3 regions of the Agrobacterium sp. NPDC089420 genome follow, and region 3 is predicted to be linked to each of the others. Evidence: riboswitches for the same ligand, from Rfam matches in the RefSeq annotation. Region 3 holds a riboswitch; each other region holds the start of a gene.
What was found. Region 3 has a riboswitch for cobalamin ahead of ACI2KA_RS20185 (ABC transporter substrate-binding protein). Riboswitches for the same ligand answer to the same signal wherever they lie in the genome.
Positions count from the first base shown of each region.

Region 1: it holds a riboswitch for cobalamin, as region 3 does, so the genes downstream of both, ACI2KA_RS13305 (acyl-CoA thioesterase) here and ACI2KA_RS20185 (ABC transporter substrate-binding protein) in region 3, are expected to answer to the same signal.
Region 2: it holds a riboswitch for cobalamin, as region 3 does, so the genes downstream of both, bluB (5,6-dimethylbenzimidazole synthase) here and ACI2KA_RS20185 (ABC transporter substrate-binding protein) in region 3, are expected to answer to the same signal.

Region 1 covers NZ_JBJDMY010000007.1:132,120-138,437, forward strand. The annotation lists gene ACI2KA_RS13285 (hypothetical protein) at 1-147, opposite strand, end outside; gene ACI2KA_RS13290 (hypothetical protein) at 521-955, shown strand; gene ACI2KA_RS13295 (methionine synthase) at 1,117-2,148, opposite strand; gene ACI2KA_RS13300 (DUF1852 domain-containing protein) at 2,176-3,159, opposite strand; cobalamin riboswitch at 3,514-3,723, shown strand; gene ACI2KA_RS13305 (acyl-CoA thioesterase) at 3,822-4,649, shown strand; gene ACI2KA_RS13310 (LysR family transcriptional regulator) at 4,652-5,539, shown strand; gene ACI2KA_RS13315 (TetR/AcrR family transcriptional regulator) at 5,598-6,242, opposite strand.
Region 2 covers NZ_JBJDMY010000007.1:115,228-121,545, reverse strand. The annotation lists gene ACI2KA_RS13220 (NADP-dependent malic enzyme) at 1-1,462, shown strand, start outside; gene ACI2KA_RS13215 (DUF2865 domain-containing protein) at 1,599-2,699, shown strand; gene bluB (5,6-dimethylbenzimidazole synthase) at 2,807-3,523, opposite strand; cobalamin riboswitch at 3,619-3,803, opposite strand; gene ACI2KA_RS13205 (hypothetical protein) at 3,919-4,749, opposite strand; gene ACI2KA_RS13200 (glyoxalase superfamily protein) at 4,942-5,319, shown strand; gene ACI2KA_RS13195 (NAD+ synthase) at 5,514-6,318, opposite strand, start outside.
Region 3 covers NZ_JBJDMY010000014.1:107,121-113,438, reverse strand. The annotation lists gene ACI2KA_RS20205 (class I SAM-dependent methyltransferase) at 1-55, shown strand, start outside; gene ACI2KA_RS20200 (pseudoazurin) at 96-569, opposite strand; gene ACI2KA_RS20195 (ABC transporter ATP-binding protein) at 566-1,366, opposite strand; gene ACI2KA_RS20190 (FecCD family ABC transporter permease) at 1,363-2,391, opposite strand; gene ACI2KA_RS20185 (ABC transporter substrate-binding protein) at 2,388-3,419, opposite strand; cobalamin riboswitch at 3,579-3,814, opposite strand; gene ACI2KA_RS20180 (GNAT family N-acetyltransferase) at 3,939-4,817, opposite strand; gene argE (acetylornithine deacetylase) at 5,035-6,159, shown strand; gene ACI2KA_RS20170 (2-hydroxyacid dehydrogenase) at 6,178-6,318, shown strand, end outside.

The DNA of each region.
Region 1 (6,318 bases), on a different contig from region 3:
ATCTACGCCGACCGGCGATGTGTAGAAGGCGTTGAGAACAGAACCTGTTCCGTTCTTCAGCGTGAAGACAAGGTCTTCCGCCTGCGCCGCGCCGGCAGCCGTCATCGCTGCGCCAAACAATGCCGTCGCTATCCATTTTGATGTCATGATGTCCCCCTTTGCCGAATGTTGCGGCAGGCAATGCATACAGCCAAACCGGTGGCGCGCAATGCAAATCGTCGCCCTTGGTTAAAACGTGAGGCTGTATTTATGGATTGTATTATAATGTTCTACATTTATTCAATAAATAATGGATTTATAATTATTAACTCATGATTTCATATGTGTATTTTTATGAATTTACGTTTGTATTTTTATTTTTGATATTATTTTATTGTGATATCGATGTATATTTTCTGTTGTTTTCTTCGTGTTTTCCGATATCTGATTTATTCAATATTTATTATTCCAAGATTTTTTCTAGAAATATTTTGGCCGTCCGACAGCCCGGCGGACCGCTTCCCGATAAAGGATATTGGATTTGATCAATCGTTTCTCCGCGTCTTATTGTTTCAGACTATCCGGTCTCGTGGTGTCGAGCATCCTGATCGGAGGTGTTGTGACGCAGGCGGGCCAGTCGCGAATCTGCAAGGACCCGACACCTGCCGGTAATCTCAACGACATGTTCGACGCGATCTATGCCTGCTGGGTGCCGCCGGAAGACACCGAGGGGCTGGTGGTGACGCTGCGCTTCATTCTGCACAAGGACGGGCAGATACGGGGCAAGGTGTTGGTGATTGCCGCCCGCCCTCAGGAGGAGAGCCCGAGACGGCAGGCTTTTATCGAGTCCGCCATCAATGCCGTAAAGCAGGCAGCACCCGTTCCTTTCACGGAGGAATTCGGAAGCCGCGTTGCCGGCCGGCCGCTGGAGCCGCGCTTCATCGGGACAAAAGGCGCATCGGAAACGAGGTTATAGACCCTGCGGAGAGCTGAGCCCCCGGCGCGGTTGCGCGATCCCGGCATTGGTGACGAGAGGTGGCGCCTGCCGGTGCGCAAGCGCTGCCGGCGACGGGCAATCGCATAAGTCGGCCGCCAGGGCGACGCCGTCGTCGTCCCGGCGGCAAAGCGCGGTCATTGTCATGAGGCCGAGAGTTCTTTTCGGACGATTTCCGCGCCTGCGCTCAAGGCCTGCAGCTTGCCTCTCGCTACCCGGCGAGACAGGGGGGCCATGCCGCAGTTGGTGCATGGGCAAAGCTTGTCGGCATCTACAAATTGAAGGGCTTTTCGCAGCGTGGCGGCCACTTCCTCCGGCGTTTCAATGGTATTGCTTGCGACATCGATGGCCCCAACCATCACTTTCTTGCCTCGAACAAGTTCGATGAGATCCATTGGAACGTGAGAGTTGTGGCATTCCAGCGAAATCATGCCAATGCTGGATTTCTGCAGCTTGGGGAAAGATTCCTCATATTGCCGCCACTCGGATCCCAACGTCTTTTTCCAGTCCGTGTTGGCCTTGATGCCGTAACCATAGCAAATATGCACGGCGGTTTCGCATTTGAGCCCTTCGATCGCCTTTTCCAGTGTGGCGACACCCCAGTCATTCACCTCGTCGAAGAAGACATTGAATGCGGGTTCGTCGAACTGGATGATATCGACACCGGCAGCCTCCAGTTCCCGGGCCTCCTGATTGAGAATTCCGGCGAATTCCCAGGCCAGCTTTTCGCGGCTCTTATAGTGGTCGTCATAGAGCGTATCGATCATGGTCATCGGACCCGGCAGAGCCCATTTGATGGGCTGCTTGGTCTGCTGACGCAGAAACCTGGCGTCTTCGACAAAAACCGATTTTGGGCGAGACACGGCGCCGACGACGGTCGGAACGCTGGCATCATAGCGATCCCGAATTCTCACCGTCTCGCGTTTTTCAAAATCGACCCCGTCGAGGTGCTCGATGAATGTCGTGACAAAATGCTGGCGCGTCTGCTCGCCATCGCTGACGATATCGATGCCTGCCTGTCGTTGATCGTCCAGCGATAGGCGCAGCGCATCCTGCTTGCCCTCGATCAATTCCTCATCCTGCAATTTCCAGGGGGACCAGAGTTTCTCGGGCTGCGCAAGCCAGGAGGGCTTCGGCAAGCTGCCGGCGGTTGAGGTAGGCAACAGTCTTTTCATGAAAGGCGACCTTATGCTTTCGGTTCGTCAAAGAAGGGAGGGGGAAGACCACTGTTCGAGAATGGTCCTGTAGGGTTTGATGAAGTGCTCCTCAGCGAACCTTCCCTGTTCAACGGCCAGCCGGCTACGTTCTTCGCGGTCATAGACGACGCGAGTGAGGGAGTAATCCGAGTGCTTCAGATTTGGCTGATAACAAGCGCCCGCTGCCGAATTGGCATTGTAGATCTCCGGCCGGTAGATCTTTTGAAACGTCTCCATCGTGCTGATGGTGCTGATGAGTTCGAGATTGGTGTAATCACCGGGAAGATCGCCGAGAAAATAGAAGGCCAAAGGTGCTACGCTGTCCGCAGGCATGAAATAGCGAACCCGTAGTCCCATTTTCTGGAAATAACGATCGGTAGAAGACAATTCATTCTGCTGGTACTCAACGCCCAATACCGGATGCCGATTGGCAGTTCGACGGTATGTCTTGCTGCTTGAGGCGCTCAGGCAAATGACGGGCGGCTTGGCAAAATGCTTTCTGTAAGCATCCGAGCTCAGGAAGCTCTTAAACAGGTTCCCGTGCAGGTCGCCGAAATTGACCGGAATACTGAATTCCGGTCGGTTCTCGTTGTGCGCCGGCAGCACGACACTGAAGTCGTAATCGCGGACATAGGAGGAAAAATTATTCCCCGCGATACCCTCGATGCGTTCATTTCTCTCGCGATCAACGATATTCGTCCTCAATATTTCAATCAACGGGAAAGCGTCATCATTGCCGCCCGCACCCATCCTCATCTCGACCGAAATGATGTCGAGTTCGACGGAATAGCGATCCGCTTCGGGATTATCCCAATGCGCCAGGGCGTTGAAACGATTGTCGATCATTCTCAAGGCGTTGCGGAGGTTCTCCCGGCGGTTTTCCCCTCTCGCCAGATTGGCGAAATTCGTCGTGATCCGCGTATTGTCCGCGGGACGGTAATCTTCATTGAAGGGAATTATCCTGATATCAAAATTAAAGTCGCTATTCATCACGATCCGAACCTAACTATCCCAGACTGATCCCGAATTGAGGGTTCAGGGTAACTCGGACATTGGTTTCCATTACCTCAGCCGGGAGCCTTTGTGCTTTCAACGCCAAGAGCGATGGGCGCTTTATGCCTGACGCGTCGATCGAGTAACAATGGTATTATCTCACGCAAGCATGAGCCTCGTTCATGGTTGGGCGCGAATGTCGAAACCAAGCGGTATTGAAGTGACGGCCTGCCGGCAGACCGTCGCGACGATGCCCGGCGCCGGGCTGAAACATTGTCGGCTTTCAATTTCCTCACAATCGCATCCGTCGCATTCCCGTCATGGATGTCTTGACCATGTCGACGACATGCGACATTGGTTTGTCATCGTGGTTCTGCGGGCGAAAGTCCGGAGCTAAGAGGGAATTCGGTAGGGTTTCGTTTGAAGCCTGAAGCCGAAGCTGCCCCCGCAACTGTAAGCGGCGAGCGAAAGTCCATTCATGTCACTGAGGCGTGCCTCGGGAAGGCGGACGGAAGCAACGACCCGCAAGCCAGGAGACCTGCCGCGATAGATAACGTCCACGGGCGGGGTGTCCCGGAGTGCCGCTTTTGCGATTGGCGCTCGTGTGCCGTCGTCTCTGCGTCATGCCGCTGCCCGGCCGCAACCTGATGGCAGTTCCGATGACACGTAGAGATGCGACCGACCGTTATGAATCCACAACCCGGCTCATTGATATCGTCTTTCCCGGTGATACCAATCATCACGGAACCCTGTTCGGAGGAACGGGCCTCGCCCTCATGGACCGCGTCGCCTTCATTGCGGCGACCCGGTTCGGGCGGACGCCCTTCGTGACAGCCTCCTGCGAACGTATCGATTTCCGGCAGCCGGCACGCGTCGGCCATATCATCGAATTCACGGCGAGGCCCGTCAAGGCCGGACGCCGTTCCCTGACGGTCGAGGTCGACATGGTGGCGGAAACCATTATCGGTCACCAGCGACATATCTGTACGCGCGGCATCTTCCATATGGTCGCGATACCGCAGGGTGAGGGCGCCGCGCACTATGCCTTGCCCGAACTCGTTCCCGAGGAAGCGCCGGAACGGAATGATGCCGTTGCCATGGTCGAGATCGTCTTTCCGGATCAGGCAAACGGCGCCGGCCGGATGTTCGGGGGCGAAGCGATCGCCTATATGACCAAAGCCGCCTTCGTTGCAGCTTCGCGCTACGCCGGCAGGCTGGTGGTGCTGGCCTCATCCGAGCGCATCGATTTCGCAAGGTCTATCGGGATCGGCGAAATTGTCGAGGCGAGGGCACGTGTCAGTCGCGTGGGCCGCAGTTCCCTGTCGATCGAGACAAAACTCTGGTCCGAACACCTTCTGACGGGCGAGAGGCACATTACCGCCACCGGGCACTTCACAATGGTTGCGGTCGATAAAGACCACCGGCCGGCCCCTATCCGCGACAACGCACCGGCAGAGGTCGTTTCCCCTGGCGAAGGAGGGGCATGACCGTGCTGGACAGGCAACATCTATCGATCCTGCGTGAAGTCGACCGCCTGGGCAGCCTGACGGCTGCGGCGGAGCGGCTGAATGTCTCCCAGTCCGCCCTCAGCCACACGATCCGCAAGCTGGAAGAACGCTATGGCGTGGCAATGTGGGAAAAGGACGGGCGCAACCTTCGTCTCACCGAGGCGGGCCGCTATATCCTGACGCTGGCGCAGCGTGTTCTGCCCCAGATCGAAAGGGCTGAGGATATCCTCTCGGATTATCGCCATGGCCAGCGCGGCTCGCTGAAGATCGGCATGGAGTGCCATCCTTGCCACCAGTGGCTGATGGGAGTGACGAAGCCCTATCTCGTGCAATGGCCGGATGTGGGCCTGGAACTGACGACGTCATTCGCCTTTGGCGGGGCGGCGGCATTGGCGGGATATGAGATCGACATCCTGATCACGCCCGATCCGATCGAGACGCCCGGCATCCACTATCTGCCGGTGTTCGATTACGAACTGGTGCTTGCCGTTCCGGTCGATCATCCGCTGACGCTGAAACGCCATGCCGAACCGGCGGACCTGCTGGAGGAGACGCTGTTCACCTATCCGGTGCCGCCGGAGAGGCTGGATGTGTTCACGCAGTTCCTGGTGCCCGCCAACTGCAGACCGCGCTACCACCGGAATGTCGAGACGACGGAAATGATGCTCCAGCTCGTGGCGGCGGGCCGCGGCGTCAGCGCCATTCCGGACTGGCTGGTGCGCCGGGAGGCGGCGGTGCTTGGTGTCCGGCCTGTCCGCATCGGTGGGAGCGGAATCCAGAAAAGCATCCATCTGGGCTTGAGAGACGGCGACGACTCTGTTGACTTTATCGCCGGATTTTTGACGACGTCACGCCAGATATCGGCCTGATGCGGCGGCAGAAGCTGCCGACGGCGGCAGAATGCTTCAAAAAGGCCGGCCCCTGCCGTCAGCTATCTGCCGATATTCCCCTGTAGAGCCAGTTCCAGGTCCTGTCGAAATACAGATCGACGGACTGCCTTGTATCAAATTCGGCGCTGCCCATCATTGCTGACGAGGTAGGCAATGCAACGAGACAGTGGATGAGATGGTTGGCGATCAGGCTCGCATCCCCGGTTGCCGTCATGCCCGCCTCCTGCGCTGTCTTCACGGCATCCACGAGCCGGCCCATGATCGGATCGGGCTGCGGCGGGATCGCTCCTTTTTTTTCGAACACGACCGCTTCGCTGAAGGTGATGCGCTTCAGCGCAATGAGGTCCGGCTCCATGTTGATATGCAGCAGTTCCCGCAGCAGCGTCCGCAGGCGTTCCAGCGCGTCGCCCTCCGCCATCGGCAAATTTCCCAGCCGTGCCACCGCCCGGCCGTGAGCGTGCTCCACCACGGCCTCGAACAGCGCGACTTTCGAGGGAAAACGGCGATACACCGTATCCTTGCCCGCGCCACACTGCGAAGCGACCTGCTCCATGGACGTGCCGGCAAAACCGCGCGTCGCAAAGAGCGTGGTCGCAGCGTCGATTATCCTTTCCGCTGCGGCGTTCTGTTCCGCCTTCAGGGGACGACCTACCCGCGCTGTTGCGTTCGTTCTTTCCGACACCAGATTCCTCCGCATTTGCCCGTGCCCGGCCTGTTTGAAGACGCCAAACAGGATTGCCAACATAAAAGTTGACCAA
Region 2 (6,318 bases), on a different contig from region 3:
GCTGGAGCGCATGGCCGAAAATCCGCTGATCCTGGCGCTTGCCAACCCCAATCCGGAAATCATGCCGGAAGCGGCGCGCGCCGCCCGCCCGGACGCGATGATCTGCACCGGCCGTTCGGACTTCCCGAACCAGGTGAACAACGTTCTCTGCTTCCCCTATATTTTCCGCGGCGCGCTGGATTGCGGCGCAACCACGATCAATGAAGAAATGAAGATGGCCGCCGTGCAGGCCATCGCCGAGTTGGCGCGCGAGGAAGTCTCCGAAGTCGCGGCAAAAGCCTATAGCGGCGAGACGCCGGTCTTCGGCCCGACCTACCTCATCCCCTCGCCCTTCGATCCGCGCCTTATCCTGCGCATTGCGCCCGCCGTTGCCCGCGCGGCCGCCGCAAGCGGCGTCGCCGCCCGGCCGATCACCGATTTCGAAGCCTATCTCGACCAGCTGAACCGTTTCGTCTGGCGCTCCGGCTTCATCATGAAGCCGGTCTTCAATGCCGCGAAAGCCGCCGAAAAGAAGCGCATCATCTTTGCCGAAGGCGAAGACGAACGCGTGCTGCGCGCCGCCCAGGTGCTGCTTGAAGAGGGCACCGGCATTCCGATCCTCATCGGCCGTCCGCAGATCATCGAAACGCGCCTGAAGCGTTTCGGCCTGCGCATCCGCCCGCATGCGGATTTCGCCGTGGTCAATCCGGAAGACGATCCGCGCTACCGCGATTATGTCGATGATTATTTCGCCCTTGTCGGCCGCGCCGGCATCAATCCGGAAGCCGCACGCACCATCGTGCGCACAAACTCCACCGTCATCGGCGCGCTCTCGGTAAAACGCGGCGAAGCGGATGCGCTGATCTGCGGCCTCGAAGGCCGTTACGACCGGCATCTGCGCGACGTGAACCAGATCATCGGCAAACAGGAGAACGTGCGCTCCTTCGCCGGCCTCAGCCTGCTCATCACCCAGCAGGGCGCGCTGTTTTTGACCGATACCTTCGTCAATAATGATCCGACCTCGGAAGAAGTGGCGGAAATGGCCATTCTCGCGGCCAGGGAAATCCGCCGCTTCGGCATCACGCCGAAGATCGCGCTCGCCAGCCATTCCAATTTCGGCTCGCGCGATTCCGAAAGCGCCCGCAAGATGCGCCGCGCGCTCAAGATCGTGCAGGCGGCGGCGCCGGAACTGGAAGTGGACGGCGAAATGCAGGGCGGCTCGGCATTGTCCGAAGCGCTGCGCAAGCGCGCCATGCCCAACAGCGTGCTGACCGGCGAAGCCAACCTCCTGGTCTTCCCGAACCTCGATGCCGCCAACATCACGCTCGGCGTGACCCGCACGCTGACGGAGGGCCTGCATGTCGGCCCGATCCTGCTCGGCACGGCCCTGCCCGCCCACATCCTGTCGCCCAGCGTCACCTCGCGCGGCGTCGTCAACATGGCGGCCTTCGCCGTGGTGCAGGCCTCGCATCCTTCGGTGTGATAGAGGCGGCATTAACGCAATTTTGAACAGGCTGTTGCCGCATCGCGGCGACAGCCTATGTTATCTTCCTGAAACACGGATTTCGTGAAGTATAACGCCCCTGCCACCGGCCGGGGACATCGAACGGATCGCACAATTGACCCGGCGCAGCCGCATCATCGGCCTCCTGCTTCCCCTTGCTCTTTTCGCTCCGGCCGCCGCTTTCGCGGATCAGGTCTGCGACACGCTTTATGCGCAATTGCGCGAGCCGCCACGTGTCGTCGGCAATACGGCCGAGGTGCGGCGCTACGCCAATGCGCTCGCCCGCCAGAACATCGTCATCCGCAAGATCAGGAACGACCTGCGCAGCTATGGCTGCTCGTCGGGCAGCGTCATCGTTTACGGCAATCCCAATGCCGGCCTCTGCGCCGAGATCGGCGATGCGCTTGCGGATGCCGAAGCCGAACGCGACGCGATCATCCGCGACCGGGACGATGCCATGGCGGCGGCGCGCAGTGACGACGGCGACATCAGGCGCCAGCGCATTCTCGCCGCGCTCGATGCCAATGGCTGCAGCGCGATGCCGGAAACGGACACGCAACTGCCGCAGGCCCCCCATGTGACGCGTTACCCCGATGCCTTCCGACAGAACGGCGGTGAGCCGGGACAGGCCGGGCTTTCACCCTATCCCGGCGCCGCTGCCGAGGGCGGCCTGCGCACACTCTGCGTGCGCACCTGCGACGGCTCGTTTTTCCCGATCGCCTCCAATGCCTCGCCGCTCGATTTTCGCGCCCAGGCGGAGCAGTGCCAGAAAATGTGCCCGGGCACACAGACCGAGCTGTATTTCCACTCCATGACGGACCAGGAAACCGCCGACATGGTGTCTGCCGAGACCGGCAGACCCTACAGGGACCTGCCGACCGCCTTCGCCTACCGCAATTCTTCGACCAAGGTCCCCGGCTGCGCCTGCAACATGGCCGCCTATCATCAGGACATGCAGAAACAGGAAGAAGCCGCCCGGCCGCAGACCGAAAAGCCCTATTCCAGCATCACCACCATTCCATCACCGCAGGGTGACAAACCCCGGAAACCCGTTGAACAGCAGGCGGCAAAGCCGCCGGAGCAACCAATTCCTGAACGCGACTATGATCCGAACGATACCAGGGTGCGCGTCATCGGCCCGAAATTCCTGCCCGACCAGACGGGGCGGATCGACCTGAAGAATCCGGCGCTGAAAGGCGCGCAGCCGCAGCAATAACGCCCATCATACACCCGTTGTGACGCGAGCGGACACCACTTGCTTCTTCTCCCGGGCCGGGAGAAGAAAAGGCGGCAACGCCCCGCCGCATTCACGGAGCTCTGTTTTTACACCCCACCCCAGCGGTTGCGGAACACCAGCTCCTCCAACGGCACGCGCTGGCGCCAGCCCTTCACCGCCAGTTCCGGTTCGGTGTAAAGTTCGTTGACCCGGCCAAGGCACAGCCAGGCGACGATTTCGATATGCCCGGGGATTTCCAGAATGGTGCGAATGTCGCTGTCATGAAAGATGCTGACCCAGCCGACGCCGATGCCTTCGGCGCGGGCGGCGAGCCAGAGATTCTGGATGGCGCAGACGGTGGAATAGACATCCGTGCGCGGATTGTGGGTGCGGCCCAGCACCACCTTGCCGCCGCGGGTGGGATCGCAGGTGACGCAGATGCTGAGCGGCGCCTTGCGGATGCCTTCGAGCTTCAGACTGCGATAAAGCGTCTGCTGCTCGCCTTGAAACATCGCCGCCGCCTCTTCATTGGCGCGGCTGAAGGCCACGAAGGCCGCCTGCCGCACCGCGCCATCGGTGACGAGGGTGAAGTTCCACGGCTGCATGAAACCGACGGAAGGCGCCGAATGCGCCGCATTCAGGAGACGCTCGACAAGCTCGTCCGGCAGCGGATCGGGCAGGAACTGGTCGCGCACATCGCGGCGCGTCTCGATGGCGCGGTAGATCGCCTCGCGCTCCTCGCCGGAAAACGGGCGGGCGGGCGAAAGCGCATGATCGCATGGATCGGCTCGTAGTGAATTGCCAGCGGACGGATCGGTCGGCATCGTTTAACCCCAACAATGCGGGCGCGCGGGTGCCGAAACCATGCCGGTTTTGCAGCAGCGACACGCCTCTTCAGCAACCTGCCGCCGTCCGCGCGGTTCGGTCTATCCTGCCAGGCCGGTCTTCTGACTCGGCTTCATCCGCCCTTTTTCGCCTTCCCGAATAACTTCAGTGGCATAAAAAAAAGGGCATCCGCCTCACAGCGCTGGGCACGTTCCGGTCTTTCACCGGATTCCCGATTCTCCCGCCGCAAGGGCGGGCACCTGACGCAGGAAGCTATGGGCAAGAAAATTTGCGAATGCAAGTATCACCCGGCTGGCGCGACAATATGACCGTGCCCTCACCTCCATCCTTCCGCCCTGGACCCGGCATGACGCAAGCGGCACCGCTTACGGCATCACGCAACCGGAAAATACCGCACATAAGCGAATTCATCGCCATCCGGTGACCAGTTGGGCGAGTTCATCGTGCCCTGCCCGCCGAACAGTTCAAACAGCGTTTCGACATTGCCGCCCTCCATGTCCATCAGCCGCACCCGCACGTCGAGATCACGCGGATGGTCGAAGACATCGCCGTCATAGGAAACGAAGACCACCTTGTCGCCTTTGGGAGACGGATGCGGAAACCAGTCGCCATAGGGGCTGTCGGTGATGCGTTCGACGGCGGAACCGTCCACCCGCACCCGCCAGATCTGCATCCGCCCGGTGCGGCTGGAATTGAAATAGATCCACGCGCCGTCGGGCGAATAATCCGGTCCGTCATTGCGGCCCTCGCCATGGGTCAGCCGCGTCTCGGTGGCGGTCTCGATATCCATGGAATAGATATCGAAAACCTGATCGCGAATGCCGCAATAGGCAAAGCTTTTCCCGTCCGGCGACCAGCCATGCCAGTAGGAGGGAAGGTTCTTCGTCATCAGCCGCGGCGCGCCGCCCGCCGAAGCCATCAGATAAATCGCGCTCTTGCCGAACTCCACCTTGTCGGAAATGGCATAGAGCGAACCGTCAGGCGATATGCCGTGGTCGTTGTTGCAGAACGTCGCAAAGCCGGTATCGACCTTTTCGGGTGACATATCACCGGCAGGAGACAGGCGGTAAAGCAGCCCCTCGCTGTTCAACAGCAGATATTTTCCATCCGGAGACCAGTTCGGCGCCTCGAACAGTTCCGGCGTCTGCCAAACCACCCGCATCTGCCGGGTGCGGATGTTGAAGATTTCGATGGAGCTGCGCATTCTGCCTCCCGGGCGTGTCTGTGTTCTTGCTCAAGGCGCTCGGCAACAGAGACATTCCGTTTGCATCCGCCATCGCCGTGATTATGATCCTATGGCCGCAGGCACCGTCCTGCAAATTCAAATCGGAAAAAACGCCAGCGCCCCGGCACCGTCCGCGCCGCTGGCCGTTTCTCCCAGATCCGAGGTTCCGCGATGAAGACCATCGCCGATCACGGCATCCGCTTCGGCCGGATCGCCGCCATGCTTCCTGTCAGAAATATCGAAAAGGCCCATGATTTTTACGTTGGCGTGCTGGGCTTTGAAAAGACCTTCGAGAACGGCACCCCCGTCGGCTTCATGATCCTGAAACAGGGCAATGCCGAGCTGCACCTGACATTGCAGCCCACCCACAAGGCAGCCCCCTTCAACGTGGCGCATATGCTGGTCAGCGATGTCGATGCGCTGCACGCGCTGTGCAAAGGCCACGGGCTGCGCATCATCAAGGGCCTGCAGGACAAGGATTACGGCCTCAGGGCCTTTGTCTTTGAAGACCCCGATGGCAACCGCATCGATGTCGGGCAGGTCATCTGAGGTGAGTTGACGGCGCGGGGTTTTCTCCGCACCGTTTATGGGCTGTCAAAAAAGCTCCTCACACGCGACACCATCCTCGGGCTTGACCCGAGGATCCACAATCTCAACCGCACTTGGATCCTCGCCTCAAGGGCGAGGATGACGGAGAAAGGCGGTAACTCACCCGCCAGAAATCGATGGCACGCCGCCGTCAATCACCGATCCCGGAACCGGTTGGTGATCGGATAACGCCGGTCGCGCCCAAAGTTCTTCTTGGTGATCTTCACCCCCGGCGCCGATTGCCGGCGCTTGTATTCGGCGAGATAGAGCAGATGCTCCACCCGGTGCACGGTCGCCACATCATGGCCGCGCACCAGAATTTCCTCGACCGACATTTCCTTCTCGACGAGGCATTCCAGAATATCGTCCAGCACCGGATAGGGCGGCAGCGAATCCTGGTCGGTCTGGTTGGGGCGCAATTCGGCCGATGGCGCCTTGGAAATGATATTGGCGGGGATCACCTCGCCGGAAGGTCCAAGCGCGCCCGGCGGCACATGGGCGTTGCGCCAGCTGGAAATGGCATAGACCTGCATCTTGTAGAGGTCCTTGATGGGGTTGAAACCGCCATTCATATCGCCATAGAGCGTGGCATAACCCACCGACATTTCCGACTTGTTGCCGGTCGTCACCACCATCGAGCCGAACTTGTTGGAAACGGCCATCAAAATGGTGCCGCGCGTGCGGCTCTGCAGGTTTTCCTCGGTAATGCCCTCTTCCGTCCCTTCGAAAAGATCCGACAGCGCCGAAAGAAAACCTTCCACCGGCTCGACGATCGGCACGATGTCGTAACGGCAGCCCAGCGCCCTGGCGCAATCGGCCGCGTCCTTCAGCGATTCTTCCGAGGTGTAGCGGTAAGGCAGCATGATGCAGCGCACCCGCTCCTCGCCCAGCGCATCGACGGCAAGGGCAGCACAGATCGCCGAATCGATGCCGCCGGAAAGGCCGAGAACCACGCTCTTG
Region 3 (6,318 bases):
GCAGCACCGTTATGCCGTTTGTGCGGTAAAGCCGGATATTGCCCGGCAGGGCTGAGGACGGCGGCGATCGCCACAGTCGGATCTCCGGCGCCGCATCATTTTTCGGCCTGTTCGAAGAGGTCCTCGAAGCGCGGCTTGGCGCGGCCGGGCACGTCGACTTCCCTGTAGCTCTGCGGCAAGGTCGCCTCGCCCACCTTTATCAGCATCACCATGCCCATGCCGTAATGGGGCGAGCATTTGATGCCGTAAAAACCCGGCCTGTCGAAAGCGGTCTCGAATTCGTCATTGATGCGGCTCTTGAAGCCTTCGGCACCGTCCGGAACCATGCCGTCGATGGTCGCGGCATTGTGGCTCTTGTGGGTCGGCACGAAACGCACGCGGTCGCCGGGGGCGATTTCCAGAAAATCGGGCTCGAACACCATGGGGCCTTTTTCACCCCGGTTCAGCATTTTCACCTCGAAGGTTTCGGCCATGGCATGCAAGGGAAGGCCCGTGGCCAGCGCCAATGCAATTCCAGCCAGCGCATGACGCCGCTGCACGCCAAGGCGAAGCTTTTTCAATCTCATCATCGCGCCAGTACTTTCTTTGTCTGATCGGCCATTCCATGCGCCGGCAGAAAACGAATATGGGAAAAGCCGCCCTCATCCGTGGTGACGACGGACTGCACCCCGAAAACATCGGCGATCGTCGCCGATGTGAGGACCTCGTGCGGCGGACCGGCCGCAATCACCTGCCCGCGATGCATGATGGCGACGCGGTCGCAGAACATGGCGGCGTGATTGAGATCGTGCAGCGCCGCCACGACGGTCAGCCCCTGTCTGCGGACCAGATCGAGCAGGCCGATCTGGTGGCCGATATCGAGATGATTGGTCGGCTCGTCCAAAAGCAGGATGTGCGGCTCCTGCGCCAGCGCGCGGGCAATGTGCAGGCGCTGGCGTTCACCGCCGGAAAGGTGGTGCCAGCTTCGTTCTGCCTTGTCCGCCATGTCGACATTATCGAGCGCAGCGTCGACGATGGCGTCATCCCTGGCTGACCAGGCGGATAGCGGCCCGAGATAAGGCGTGCGCCCAAGCTCCACCGCCTGCCGCGCGGTGATGCGCTCGGTGGTTTCGGCCTGCTGCTCCACAAAGGCCAGCCGGCGAGCGAGTTCGCGCCGGCCGAAGGAGGCCAGGGGATCGTCGCCGAGCGTGACATGGCCACGGCGCGGCTTGCGGATGCCGGCCAGCATGGAAAGCAGCGTGCTTTTGCCGGAACCGTTCGGGCCGATGATGCCCAGAAACTCCCCGGAGCCGACATCGAGAGACACGCCACGGACAATATCGACATTGCCGGCATGGAAATGCAGGTCGTGAGCGGACAATTTCATGACCGCCCCCTCTTCTGCCCGAGAATGAAGGCGAAGGCCGGCGCACCGACGAGCGCGGTGATGACACCGATCGGCAGCACCTGACCGGGAATGACGATGCGTGAAAGGATATCGGCGACGATCATGAAAACAGCGCCGGTCAGCGCCGTTACCGGCAGCAATAACCCGTGGCGAACGCCGACGAAGATGCGCGCCGCGTGCGGAATGACGAGACCGACAAAACCGATGGAGCCAACCAGCGACACCATCACCGCCGTCATGATCGCCGAAACCGAGATCAGCACCGCATAGGTCCGGCGCACCGGAATACCGAGGGAGGCGGCGGCCTGTCCGCCGAAGGCAAAGGCATCGAGCGCCCGGGAGTACCAGAGACAAACCGCAAGGCCCGCAATGCTGACCGGCAGGGCAAGCCAGACATCCGGCCAGCGCACGCCGGAAAGATTGCCGAGCAGCCAGAACATGATGCCGCGCGCCTGTTCGGCATTGGCCGATTTGGTGACGATGAACGAGGTCATGGCGTTGAACAGCTGCGAGCCGGCCACACCGGCCAGAATGATGGCGCTGTTGCCATGGCCAGCCCGCACCACCAGAAGGCTGACCAGCGAGAAGGCAACAAAAGCGCCGATCAGCGCCCCCGCCGGCATGGTCAGGAATCCGGCTCCGAAACCCAGAAGAGCCACACCGACCGCTCCGGTGGAGGCGCCGGCGGAAATGCCGAGAATATAGGGGTCGGCCAGCGGGTTGCGCAAAAGCGACTGCAGCACCGCGCCGGCGAGCGCCAGCGAAGCGCCGCAACAGGCGGCGACAACGGCGCGGCTGAGACGGTAACTCCACACGATGCCTTCATCCAGCGGCTCCAGCGGATAAGCCGCTTGAAAGACCCGGTTGGCGATGGTCTTGGCCACCACCTCGAAGGGAATGGCGGTCTCGCCGATGGCCGCTCCGGCCATCAGCGCGACAAAAAGCAGGGCGAGCGCGGCCAGAGCCAGCCCCGCCCTGCCGAGATGGACGGAAAAACCCCTCACTTGGCGAGGCCGGCAGCCGAAATCGCCTCGGCCAGCGTTTCCATGCCTTCGATCGTGCGGATGGTCGGGTTCATTGCCTGCGCATCCATGTCAAAGACATGACCTTCCTTGACGGCCGACATGATGCTGGCGACGGGATCGGTGGCGAGGAACTTGTGCTTGACGGCAACGTCATCGGCCGGAAAACGGCGGCGATCCATCTTGCCGGCCACGATGACGGACGGGTTGGCCTTGGCGATGGTTTCCCAACCGACCGTCGGCCATTCCTCGTCGCTCTCGATGATATTCGTCAGACCAAGCGCCGACATGATGTAACCGGGAGCGCCATGGCGGCCCGCCACGTAAGGATCGATATCCAGTTCGGCGCTGGAGAACCAGAATACGGCCGAGAGCTTGCCATTCGCGGAGGCGATCTTGGCGCGGGCGGCTTCCTCGCGCTTCTTCAGATCGGCGACAACCTCCTCGCCACGGTCCTGCACGTTGAAGATTTGGGCAAGATCGCGGATTTCCTGATAGATCAGCTCCATCGTGAAACCGGTCTTGCGCACGCCGTCACCACCGCCGGAATTATCCTTGCCGACGCAATCAGCCGGTGAGGTGTAAACGGGAATACCAAGCTCGGCGAATTGCGCCGGCGTGCCGACGACACCTTCGGGGCCGATCTGCCACTGGAACTGGGTCGTCACCAGGTCCGGCTTCTTGCCGACGACGGCCTCGAAACTCGGATCGTTGTCGGCCAGCCGCTCCACCTTGGCGTTGGCGTCTTCGTAACCCTTCAGAACCGGGCCGATCCACAGCGCCGTGCCCACCACCTTGTCCGCGAGGCCAAGCAGGTAAAGAACCTCCGTGGTGCTCTGGCCGACGGATACCGTGCGGGCAGGCGCCTGCTTGAAGGTGATCTCGTGACCGCAGCTGTTGATCGTCAGGGGATAGACCGTTTCCGCCGCATGGGCGGCAGCGGCGGGCAGAACTGCGAGCGCAGCGGCCAGAAGGCCGGCATAGGCCGGCAGGCGTCCAGAATGAAACATATGTTCTCCAGTCGAAATTAAATCGCTTGTTCCAGAGCGGCAAGCGCTAGAACGCGCGGCAACAGCGGAACGTCTTGTACGGAGAACGACGACGGGACGCAAAGCAAATGTTATAAAATAACATTACAATATCCTCCTCCGGGCTTCCCCGCCCGTAACGATGGTTCATATTTTGACGGCAGGTCTCCTGGCTCACGGATTTGCGCCCTTCATCTGCCTTCCCGCATTCCGCGGAATGCAGTGGCATGACGCGTTGAAGCGTCACGAGGATGAACGGCAATCCGCTTACAGTTGCGGGGGCAGCCACGGCATTGGGCGATGATCATCACCCGCACCATGTTCCCTATTAATCCCTTCGCCTTTCGGCTGCAGGAACCGTCGCTTTCTCACATACGGGGCAAGAGACCGGGCGTCAATCGCCAAAGCATGTCGCGCAAACGCATGGGAAAGGTTCCGCGCCGCATGCTGGCGGGAAACAAATCAAAGCATATCGGATAATTCGATGAGACGCGGCGGGGCTCAGCAGAGGGACGGGCCTGCCAGGGCGAAAACTCCCGCCGACCCGGAACCTGACGGCTGCGGTGTATTTTTAGACATGGTCGTCAGGGTTTCAATGGCAACCAGCCCGGATTGCGCCAGAAAATCGGTCAGAAGACCATCGTCGCGCACGGTATCCAGGCGGACGAGCTGCCCGTCGAGATCGACAAGATGCCGTCTCACCAGTACAATCGCATCCGTCTCGTCATCCGCAACCACCGGGCCGACGATGTGGCCCCGCCCGGCCGCCCGCCGCAGCGCGAAGGCGACAAGGCGATCGGCCTCGAACAGGCCGTAACCGTTGTTCTCCCGCAGGAGCCGTTGCAACACGGTCCTGCGCGAAACGCCGAAAGCCGCCCGGTCCAGATCTTCCACGGCGGGCAAATGATCTTGCGAAAGCGGCTCGATCCGCTGTCTTTTGCCAGGCTGCGGCGTCTCGGCGCTGCCACGGGCCTTTCCCCGCAGAAGATGCACCTTCTCCGTATCTCCGGTAAAACCGAGCCCTGAAAAAAGCCGCCGCGACACCTCCGTGGCGTTCAGCCGCAAGGCGGCGGCGGGATGTTTCGCCACAAGCTGCCGCACCAGCCAGGGTGCTACGCCCTGCCCCTGCAGGCGCGGGGAAACGATGACCATGCCAAGCGTCGCAAAAGCCTGATCGTAAGGAAAGAGCATCGCGGTTGCGACCACGCGGTCGATCTCGTCCAGCGCCGCAAGGCCGATACCGCATTGACGCAGGAAACACCATTCATTGGCGTGATACCGCCATCCGACAGCCATGGAGAGGGCATGCAGATGATTCGCCTCCACATCGGCTATATCCACGGTCCGCAACTCGAAACTATCGACTTTGAGCAGCTCCATAACCAACGGCTCTCATCCCCTCCGGCGCGGAACCATCTGTCCCGGCAGCCCAGCCCACGACATCCGAAGATAACCGGCCTTGCCGGCAGGAATTTTCTGAAAGTCCTGGGAGCACACAACAATCTACCGAAATCATTGCCATTTCAGCAGATAAACGCCGCCAGCCGCTCTAAGCTTCTGCGGTGAATAATCCGGCCAGCGGCCAGTGGGGACGAGCATGAACGCAATCGAAATCCTTGAGCGTCTCGTCGCCTTTCCGTCCGTCGTTGGAACCGCCAATGGCGATATTGCCGGATGGATCGCCGATTATCTGGAAAGCCATGGCGCGAAAGTCTCGCTGCTGCCGGGTCCGGAGGGCGACCGCGCCAATCTCTTCGCTACTTTCGGGCCAGCCGATGCCGCCGGTTATATCCTCTCCGGCCACATGGATGTGGTGCCGGCCGGAGAACCGGAATGGTCTTCCGATCCCTTCACGCTGAGAACCGAAAACGACCGGCTTTACGGGCGCGGAACGACAGACATGAAAGGGTTTCTAGCCACTGTGCTCGCCGCGGCGCCGGCATTTTCGCGCATGGCGCTTGAACGGCCGGTGCATATCGCCTTTTCCTATGACGAGGAGGCGGGCTGCCGCGGCGTTCCGCATCTCATCGCCAGCCTGCCGCAGCTTTGTGCCCCGCCGGCGGGCGCCATCATCGGCGAACCGAGCAATATGCGCGCCGTTCGTGCCCACAAGGGCAAGGCCGCCGCGCGCATCACCCTGCGCGGCCGGTCCGGTCATTCCTCACGCCCGGACCAGGGGGTGAACGCCATTCACCTGATGACAGGCATCATGGCGAAGGCGGTCGAAACCGCCGATACGCTGACGCAGGGACCTTTCGAAGCGACCTTCGAGCCGCCCTATTCCTCGCTGCAGATCGGCACGGCCAAGGGCGGGCAGGCGATCAACATCATTCCCGATCATTGCGCCATCGAACTGGAAGCGCGGGCAATTTCGGGCGTCTCCCCTCTCGCCCTGCTGGAGCCGGTAAAAAGCGCCGTCGAAGCGCTTGCCGCAAAGGGCGTCGATATCGAATGGACACCGATGAGCGCTTACCCCGCGCTATCGCTTCCAGCCGATGCGCCGCTTGCCTTGCTTCTGGAGGAACTGACCGGCACCGCCAACCTCGCAGCCGTCAGCTATGGAACGGAGGCCGGGCTTTTCCAGGCGGCGGGCATAGATGCCATCATTTGCGGCCCGGGGGATATCGGCCGCGCCCACAAGCCGGACGAATTCATAACCGCGAGTGAACTTTTCGCCTGCCAGTCGATGCTGGAAACACTTGGCCGCCGCTGCGCCGCTTAACCGAACGACGGATTTCCGATGACGTTTCTCTTCAATTCCGACGCAAAGCGCGGTGAAATCTTCCGGCAGGCCCTGGCCGCCGCGCTGCCGGACCTGCCGTTTTCGATGGATGCCTCCACCGTCGATCCCGATGCGGTGCGTTACCTCATCACCTGGACG